Regions from separate parts of the Bradyrhizobium sp. TM239 genome, predicted to be linked through region 3. Evidence: predicted binding sites of a transcription regulator. Region 3 holds the regulator's gene; each other region holds the start of a gene.
The links. The regulator LexA, encoded in region 3, represses DNA repair genes until DNA is damaged. The targets are predictions, from matches to a motif close to TGTTCNNNNTGTGTTCNG.

Region 1: the regulator LexA is predicted to act here: its motif matches at 1,164-1,181, upstream of AABA84_RS16465 (single-stranded DNA-binding protein).
Region 2: the regulator LexA is predicted to act here: its motif matches at 1,471-1,488, upstream of AABA84_RS29265 (putative DNA modification/repair radical SAM protein).
Region 4: the regulator LexA is predicted to act here: its motif matches at 1,289-1,306, upstream of AABA84_RS02335 (ribonuclease T2).

The regions. Positions count from the first base shown of each region.
Region 1 covers NZ_BTIR01000008.1:567,929-570,129, forward strand. Annotated here, with positions in the region: gene gyrA (DNA gyrase subunit A) at 1-153, opposite strand, end outside; gene AABA84_RS16465 (single-stranded DNA-binding protein) at 511-1,008, opposite strand; gene AABA84_RS16470 (outer membrane protein) at 1,458-2,201, shown strand, end outside.
Region 2 covers NZ_BTIR01000021.1:84,174-86,374, forward strand. Annotated here, with positions in the region: gene AABA84_RS29260 (UdgX family uracil-DNA binding protein) at 1-155, opposite strand, end outside; gene AABA84_RS29265 (putative DNA modification/repair radical SAM protein) at 155-1,390, opposite strand; gene AABA84_RS29270 (ImuA family protein) at 1,553-2,201, shown strand, end outside.
Region 3 covers NZ_BTIR01000024.1:79,398-81,598, forward strand. Annotated here, with positions in the region: gene lexA (transcriptional repressor LexA) at 539-1,240, opposite strand; gene AABA84_RS31600 (molybdopterin molybdotransferase MoeA) at 1,417-2,201, opposite strand, start outside.
Region 4 covers NZ_BTIR01000001.1:470,452-472,652, reverse strand. Annotated here, with positions in the region: gene AABA84_RS02340 (23S rRNA (adenine(2030)-N(6))-methyltransferase RlmJ) at 1-357, opposite strand, end outside; gene AABA84_RS02335 (ribonuclease T2) at 550-1,242, opposite strand; gene AABA84_RS02330 (hypothetical protein) at 1,374-1,784, opposite strand; gene AABA84_RS02325 (hypothetical protein) at 2,021-2,201, shown strand, end outside.

The DNA of each region.
Region 1 (2,201 bases), on a different contig from region 3:
CAGACCGTCCCGGGCATCGGGCAGCGCCCGCGCCACGATCACGCTCATGGCGTAGTCGAGATAGGACTTCTTCATCTCCTCGAAGATGGAGACGGGGCGAATATCCGAGGGTTGCCCCGGCTGGTCGCCGGGCTTGTCGTCGTCGTCAGCCAAGGGGAAATCCGGTGAGGTTTTATCTGGGAATCATATAGCGCATCGAGCCCCTGATAACCACCCTCGCGGGCTCCAGGGAAGCGCTTTTTCCGCTTATTTTTCCAATAGCTTACGGCCTTGCGGGGAGCGTCTCGGATGGGCCTGGAACAGGCCTTCCAAAATCGCCTCCGAGACCTCGTCAATCGCGCCGCCACACGCCCCGTCGAGGTGTTTTCCCTGGCGCAATCCGCGTTCAACCCAAACATGAAGCGGGCCCGGAAATCCCGAGCCCTTGCTACCGATTAGTAAGGTTTGCTGACACGACGTGGGAAGGCGCCGCTCAGCCGGCCAGCGCCCCCCTCATCGTCCGATCCGGGCTCAGAACGGGATATCGTCGTCCATGTCGCTGTTGCGGCCACCGCCGCCGGCGGCCACGGGACGGCGCGGTGCGCTGCTGACGGGGCTGGAGGAGCCGAAATCGCCGCCGGGCTCGTCGCCGAAGCTGCCGCCACCTCCGCCACCGCCGCGGCCGTCGAGCATCGTGAGCGTCGAGTTGAAGCCCTGGAGCACGACCTCGGTCGAGTACTTCTCGACGCCGCTCTGGTCGGTCCATTTGCGGGTCTGCAGCGCGCCCTCGATGTAAACCTTCGCGCCCTTCTTCAGGTACTGCTCGGCGACCTTGCAGAGCCCTTCATTGAAGATCACGACGCGGTGCCACTCGGTCTTTTCCTTGCGCTCGCCGCTGTTCTTGTCGCGCCAGGTCTCGGAGGTGGCGATGCTCAGATTCGCGATCGGCCGCCCGTCCTGGGTGCGGCGGATTTCAGGATCCTTGCCGAGATTTCCAACCAGAATGACCTTGTTGACGCTTCCCGCCATCGCCGCTCTCCACTCCGAATGCCACTGAATTTCCTAAGGCCGAGCGCGCTATTCGCGTTCCTCTGCGCCTTGTTGAGACGACCCTATACGCTTGCAGGCGCCGCTCAGCCCGTCACCCCCAAGGTTATCCCCATATATAGCACCGACCGGCGATTTGTTCCAGATTTGTTCCTGCAGACATTACTGCCAAATGTGGAGACGGGGTGGCGCCTAAATGGCGCTGTGATGGCAAATGGAGATGGAACCAAACCGGGTTCCCGTGAATGATAAAAACCACTTAACATTCATTAAGTTAAGGGCAGGTCGATTGCTCCTAGCTGTTGCGCTCCGGTCACGGACTTTGCCGCCCAATCGAGCTATCGTCGTGCCTGGAATTGATGCAATGGGCCTCGCGCCTGATCGTCCGCCTTGGGGAACTCAGAGAGGCGGACACGACTGGGGAGATTACAATGAAGAAGATTCTGATTGGCTTTGCTGGCGCGGTTGCGCTGACCCTCTCGGCTCCGGCCGGTGCTGCAGACCTTGGGGCCCGTCCCTATACAAAGGCGCCGATCGCGCCCCCCGCTCCGATCTATACCTGGACCGGCTTCTATGTCGGCGTGCAGGGCGGCGGTGCCTGGGGCCGCAGCGACGAAACCTTCTTTGGCGCTCCGAACACGGCGATCTTTGCCGGAAGTCAGAACTACGACACCACCGGCGGCTTTGTCGGCGGCGTGTTCGGCTACAACTGGCAGGCGGCCAACTGGGTGTTCGGCATCGAGGGCGACTACCATTGGGCTGACATCAACGGCCGTTCTGCCGAGATCAATGCCGGCCTCGGCGACACCTACTTCACGAGAATCCGTGGCTTCGGCGACATCAAGGGCCGTCTCGGCTATTCCACCGGTCCCGCTCTCTTGTTCGTCAGCGGCGGCGCTGCAGTCGGCGACATTCAGCACCGCTACGATGGCATCCCCGGAAACGTCTTCATCCAGAACAACACCCGCTGGGGTTGGACCGTCGGCGCCGGCGCGGAATACATGTTCGCTCCGAACTGGTCGGCCAAGGTCGAATACAACTACATCGACTTCGGCAAGAGCACGATCCAGTACTCCGCCGTGCCCACCAATCGCTCCGAGTGGACCGATACCGTTCACACGGTCAAGGCAGGTGTGAACTATCACTTCAACTGGGGTGCGCCGGTCGCCGCGCGC
Region 2 (2,201 bases), on a different contig from region 3:
ATCGGAGACGGCGCGGACGGTGCGAACAACTCCGCCTCGCTGCCCTGCACGGTCCAGGTGACATCGGTGGGCTGCACATGATGAAGCACGAGGCTGCGCGCGGCTTTGCGCCAGCCGTCGAAATCGGTTTCATGATCGAGGGTGATGTACTGCATCAGAAGCCAAACCCCAATTGCGTTGCCTTCGGCTTGAAGCGTTCGATCAGCCCGGCCGCATCGAGGCGATGCGGTGAGGGGCGGTGGTCGCTGAGGACGATGAACGGCAGCGCCTTGTTGCGGGGTACGTGCAGCCGCGCCAGATCAGAGAGGCGGATCGTGGTGGTGCGCCGCGTTGCGATGATGCGCTCGACCGCCTTGGTGCCGAAGCCCGGCACGCGCAGCAGCTCCTCGCGGCTGGCGCGGTTGACGTCGAGCGGGAAGCGGTCGCGGTGACGCAGCGCCCAGGCGAGCTTTGGATCGATGTCGAGCGGCAGCATCGCGCTGTCGTCGACGATCTCCGCGACGTCGAAGCCGTAGAACCGCATCAGCCAGTCGGCCTGGTAGAGCCGGTGCTCGCGCAGCAGCGGCGGCTGCACCAGAGGCAAAGAGCGGCTCGCATCTGGGATCGGGCTGAAGGCGGAGTAATAGACGCGCCGCAGGCGGTAGGCGCCGTAGAGATTGGCGCTGGTGTGGAGAATGGTGTGGTCGGAGGCAGCATCAGCACCGACGATCATCTGCGTGCTTTGGCCCGCCGGCGCGAAGCGCTGCGGCTTTGCCCTGGTCTTCGCGCTGCGGCCTTCCTCGGCCTCGTCCAGCTTCAGCCGCAGCCGGCCCATGGTGTGGCGGATCGCGCGCACGTCCTTCTCCGGCGCGAATTGCTGCAGGCTCGTCTCCTCGGGCATCTCGATGTTGATGGAGAGACGATCGGCGTATTTGCCGGCTTCCGCGATCAGCGCATCGTCGGCCTCGGGAATGGTCTTGAGATGAATATAGCCGCGGAAGTGATGCTCCTCGCGCAGCTTTCGCGCGACGCTCACCACCTGCTCCATGGTGTAGTCGGGGCTGCGGATGATGCCGGAAGAGAGGAACAGTCCCTCGATGTAGTTGCGCCGGTAGAAGTCGAGCGTGAGCTTCACCACCTCGTCGACGGTGAAGCGGGCGCGCGGCACGTTGGAGGAGGCGCGGTTGACGCAATAGAGGCAATCGTAATTGCAGGCGTTGGTCAGCAGCACCTTGAGCAGTGAGATGCAGCGTCCATCCGGCGCATAGGAATGGCAGATGCCCATGCCGGGCGCGGTCGAGCCCATGCCCTTGCCGTCGCTGGAATCCCGCTTCTCCGTGCCGCTGGAGGCGCAGGACGCGTCGTATTTGGCGGCGTCCGCCAGGATTTCCAGTTTGCGTTGTACGTCCATCTTGGAATCCCTTTGATTCAGCTCATGAATCCAGTTGCGCGCCAATTCGATTGACTCTCCGCGCCCCGTTAGCTTTATATTAGAACATATCATGAACAAATGAGCCAGCCGCTGGTTCTCTTTTTGAGAGCCATCGGCAATCACCCCTGAAGGAGCGGCGACATGAGCGGCGCACGCATCAGCGCGCTTGCGACCTTGCGCGGCCAGATCGAGCGCATCGAGACGGCGGCGGTCGTGCATCCGCACGATCGGGTCGCACTCGGTCACAGCGAAGCCGACGACGCGCTGAAGGGCGGGCTCGCGCGCGCGGCGATCCACGAGGTATTTTGCGCCGGGTCTCAGGGGACGGCTGCGACCGGCTTCGTCATGGGGCTTGCCGGGCGCGTCTCGGCGCAGCGGCCGCTGCTGTGGGTGCGGCAGGATTTTTCAGTGATAGAGGCAGGCGCGCTGTCGATGAGCGGGCTCGCCGAGCTCGGCCTCGATCCGCGCCGCGTGGTGATGGTGCGCGCCGCCGATGTCGAGAGCGCGCTGCGCACCTCGGCTGATGCGCTTGCCTGCGATGCGCTGGGCGCCGTCGTGCTCGAGCTCTGGGGCGAGACCAGGCAGTTCGATCTCGTGGCGAGCCGCAAGCTGACGCTGGCCGCGCAAGGCTCCGGCGTCACCGGCCTGATGCTGCGGATGGCGGCGCAGCCGCTGCCTTCGACGGCGGAGACGCGGTGGATGCTGCGCGCCGCGCATTCACCACCGGGGCCGGCATGGAGTGCCTGGGGCGCGCCGCGCTTCGATGCCGAGTTGTTACGCAATCGTCATG
Region 3 (2,201 bases):
CTCTGTCAGAGTTGAAACACGCAACGCTCTGCTTCGTTGTAGGCAAATCTGCGGCTGGGATCCGCGAGCCCCGATCACATTATCTTTTCCATCTTTTCCGAATTCGATAGGAACAAAGCCGGCCTCCGTGCATTTGGGAGGCGCGCATCAAACGACCGGCGAGAGACCCGCCTGTATCGCCAACTCGGCTGCGATGGCTACGCGACTGCATTGCGGTCGTCGCGCGCTCGCGGCCGTGTCCTGGCCGACATGGCGATGCGATTTCGCGACAACGGCTTGCGATGCTGAGGAGCCATCAGCGTTGCTGCGGCTGCGCTCAAACGATCTGGCGCATTGGGCTGTCCCCCTCGAACTCGAAAGGCCGCGAAGCGATGTTGCTTCGCAGCGGCCTGCCGAGGATGTCGCGAAAGGAGGAGGGGGCCGGATAATCTGTGCAGAACCAGAAAGACTATCCAGCCGGAGCGGACCATCATCCGCTCCAATCTCTGATCGGCGACGCCGATCGAAGGCGCGCGCGAGGCGCCGAGTACTTCCGGTATCAGTACTTGCGGTAAAGCCCGATCAGCTTGCCCTGAATCTTCACGCGGTTCGGCGGCAGGATGCGCACCTCGTAAGCGGCATTGGCGGGCTCCAGCGCGATCGAGGCGCCGCGGCGACGGAAGCGCTTGAGCGTGGCTTCCTCGTCGTCGATCAGCGCCACAACGATATCGCCGGTATCGGCGCTCTCGTTGCGCTGGATCAGCGCCATGTCGCCGTCGAGGATGCCGGCCTCGACCATGGAATCGCCGCGCACTTCGAGCGCGTAATGCTCGCCGGAGCCGAGCATGTCGGGCGGCACGCTGATGGTGTGGCTGCGGGTCTGCAATGCCTCGATCGGGGTGCCGGCCGCGATGCGGCCCATCACCGGCACCGCCACGGGCCGCTCGCCCTCGTCTGCGGACGGGCTGGAGCTCGCGCGTACCTTGCCGAGATTGCCTTCGATGACGCTTGGCGTGAAGCCGCGTCGGTTGCCGGCGGCAGCCTGGAGCTCGGGCAGCTTGATCACTTCGATGGCCCGGGCGCGGTTGGGCAGGCGGCGGATGAAGCCGCGCTCCTCGAGCGCGGTGATCAGGCGATGGATGCCCGATTTCGAGCGCAGGTCGAGCGCATCCTTCATCTCGTCGAAGGACGGCGGCACGCCGCTTTCCTTCAAGCGTTCGCTGATGAACCGCAGAAGCTCGTATTGTTTGCGCGTTAACATCTCGACCAAAGTCCCCCGGTTGATGTCGTTCGATTCCGAGACGATGAATTCAGCGATAAGCCGCTGCATGCTCGAAACAAATCATGAACGGACACTATATGTTCGATATGTGTTCCGCAACTGCTTAATTTACCGTGAACAGAACGAAACTCACGGAATGCGTGTGGCCGCGCAGTTCAGACGGGGAGCCTTAGCATCTCGCAGGGGCTGCCGGCCTCGGCCTTCGGCGCAAACGGTGCGCGCACGAGAAGTACCTGTGCTGCAGCAAGATTCGCAAGCAGAGAGGAGTCTTGATGGCTGACGGGAAGGGCGACGAGGGTGCCGTCGTCGCGCAGCTCCAGGCGCGCGCGCAGATAGTCTTCGCGCTGGTCGTTGGCGCCGAGATCGCGGCCCAGTACGGCGCGCTCGCGATGATGATGAACAACCGAACGGCCCGACAGCGCCCGAATCAGCGGCACCATGAACAGGAACGCGCACACGTAGGACGATACGGGATTGCCGGGCAGGCCGATGACGCCCATCGCCCCTAGCCGTCCGTGCATCATCGGCTTGCCGGGCCGCATCGCGATCTTCCAGAACGCCATCGCGATGCCTTCGTCCTTGAGCGCCTGCTGGACCAGATCGTGGTCGCCGACCGATGCGCCCCCGGTCGTGATCAGGATGTCGGCGCCGCTTTCGCGCGCGCGGCGGATGCCGGCGGTGGTGGCCTCCAGCGTATCGGCGGCAACACCGAGGTCGATGGTCTCGGCGCCCTCGCTGCGGGCGAGCGCGTGCAGGGCGTAGCCGTTGGAATAGACGATCTGGCCGTGCCCGGGCGTGGTGCCCGGCATCACCAGTTCGTCGCCAGTGGCAAGGATCGCGACCCTCGGGCGGCGGCAAACGGCGAGATGCGGGTGATTCATGCCGGCGGCGAGGGCGAGATCGCGCTCTGTCAGACGGGTTCCCTTGCGCAGGAGGACGT
Region 4 (2,201 bases), on a different contig from region 3:
GCAGGCGACGAGCCGGTCTTGCGGCCGGAGCAGGCCGCGCGCAATCAACGGCGAGCCCGGATAGGCCTTGAGCTCACCCTTCGGATTGAAGGCGCGGACGATGTCGAGATAGGGCTTGGCCAGCGCCGCGCTCTCGTTCGACAGGCGCGCCTGCATCAGCCGCGCGATGCCGGTCAGCCATTCGCCGCCCCGGCGCGCCTCGTCGCTGTCGAGATCGTAGAGGCCGGCGCCGGCATGGGTGTCGATGACGCGGAACGCCCCCGGCTTGTCCTGCAGATAGGTGAGGATGCGCGCCAGCACGATGTGCTTGATGACATCGGCGAAGTTGCCGGCGTGGAAGGCGTGGTGGTAGTTCATGGGAAGAGCACTACGCCACGTGATGGCTTGAAGCAAAGAGGTACAATCACATGTCCCGGACGCGGTGCAGCGTGTAACGCCGCGCCGCTGAGCCGGGACCAGCTTCTTCCTGTGTGATGGGCCCCGGATCAGCAGTGCACTACGCCGCGTTTCGCGGCGCATTGCACTGCATCCGGGGCACGAGACCTCGGCCTATCCGCCCCTGATCGGCGGCATCGTCACCTGCTCGCGGCGGCAGGTGCGGCGTTCGATCTCGTCGCAGGCGCGGAATTGCAGGTCCTTGCTGAGGCAGATGCGAACTTCGGAGAGCCTGGTCCGGTTGCAGGTGACCGAGACGGCGGCATTGCTCAGCCCCGGATTGGCCTTGATGAAGGCTTCCTCCACATCCGCCGGCGCCACGGTCTTGGCCTGCGACAAATCGAGATATTCGGCCGGGATCTTGATCGCAGCGCGCGCCTTGCGGATCGTCTCGAAATAGCTGCGGCCCTCGAGGCCCGAGCAGGTGCCGTGCTTGTCCCATTCGTTGAAGATCAGGCCCGGCGCCGGCATCAGGTCGAGCATCGAGGACACGATGTTGCGATTCAGCCGCGGCGAAGGCCGTTGGCAATATTCCGGGAAGCCATTCTCATATTGCGGCCACAGCCCATGCACCACGAAGGCGTAGGGCCGACCGCTGCACTGGATCTGCGAGCGGCCGCCACGCTCGGCCGCCTCCTCGCAGAACGAGGGCGACCACGACAGCGACAGCACATAGAAGTCGAACTCGCCGGGCGCGTTCTGCCGCTTGTCCTGGGCGTTTGCGCCGCCGGCGAGCAAGGCCAGTCCGGCGGCAAGGGTCAGGGAGATCACGAGACGGGAAAACGAATGCAATCTGGAATGAAACATGGCGACGCCCCTCAACTAGACTGTGCGAGGAAGCCTAGCAGGCGATGGGAACATTTCAAGAACAAAATTCAGGTGGCCGCCGTTCGGCGCCTCGAGCGACGAACCAGGGCTTCCTGATCAGCGCTTCCTGATCAGGGCTTGGCGGCGCGGCAGGCCGGATTATAGGCCCAGTTGCGGTCGAGCCCGACCACGCACCATTCGACGCCGTTGCCATAGCCGGCGAAGCCGCCATCCTCGATGATCGAGAAGTGCACCTTGCGCACCTTGCCGTCATTGAGCATGGCCTCGCCGGTGCAATAGCGGCGCGGAATATTGTCGGACTGCCAGGGCCGGAACGCGGTCTCGCGAACGGCCGAGAAGCCGGTGATCTTCAACGAGGAATTCCAGAACGTGCTTTCCTTCTCCCAGAACTGGGTGGCGATGGTCGGCAGCGCCCGGTCGCAATCGGCAACGGCGCCGTCATAGCGCGGTCCGCTCAGCCAGAAGTTCAGCTCCAGCGGATTGGCGGCCCTGGCCTCGCCGAGCGACATCGCTCCGAACATGAGGCCGAGCACGGCGGCATAGCGGAACGATTTCAGGAAGGGGGCGAGCATGGTCAATCCGGACAGCTGAAGTCTTGCGAAGGTTGGACGGTGCCGCGAAGGCCGGGGGAGGTCAAGTGCAGCGCGGCAACACTTCGCCAGGAGTTGACCACAACATCGTGGTTGGCAGGGCTTCCGTTCTTTTCACTTCCCTCCCGGCACCGTAAACTGGCCGCCAGCCAATTGGAGTGACGGGAATGCGAATCATTGCGGCCGCGGGTCTTCTCGCCAGCCTGGTTGTCTCGGGTATGATGGCGAGCCAGTCGGCGCGCGCCGACTATGTGCCGCCGTTCAAGGGCAACGACACCGGCGGCATCATCGCCTATTCGATGGCCACCCAGGTCGATGCCCGGCAGGCCGCGGTCGATCACTGCGCGC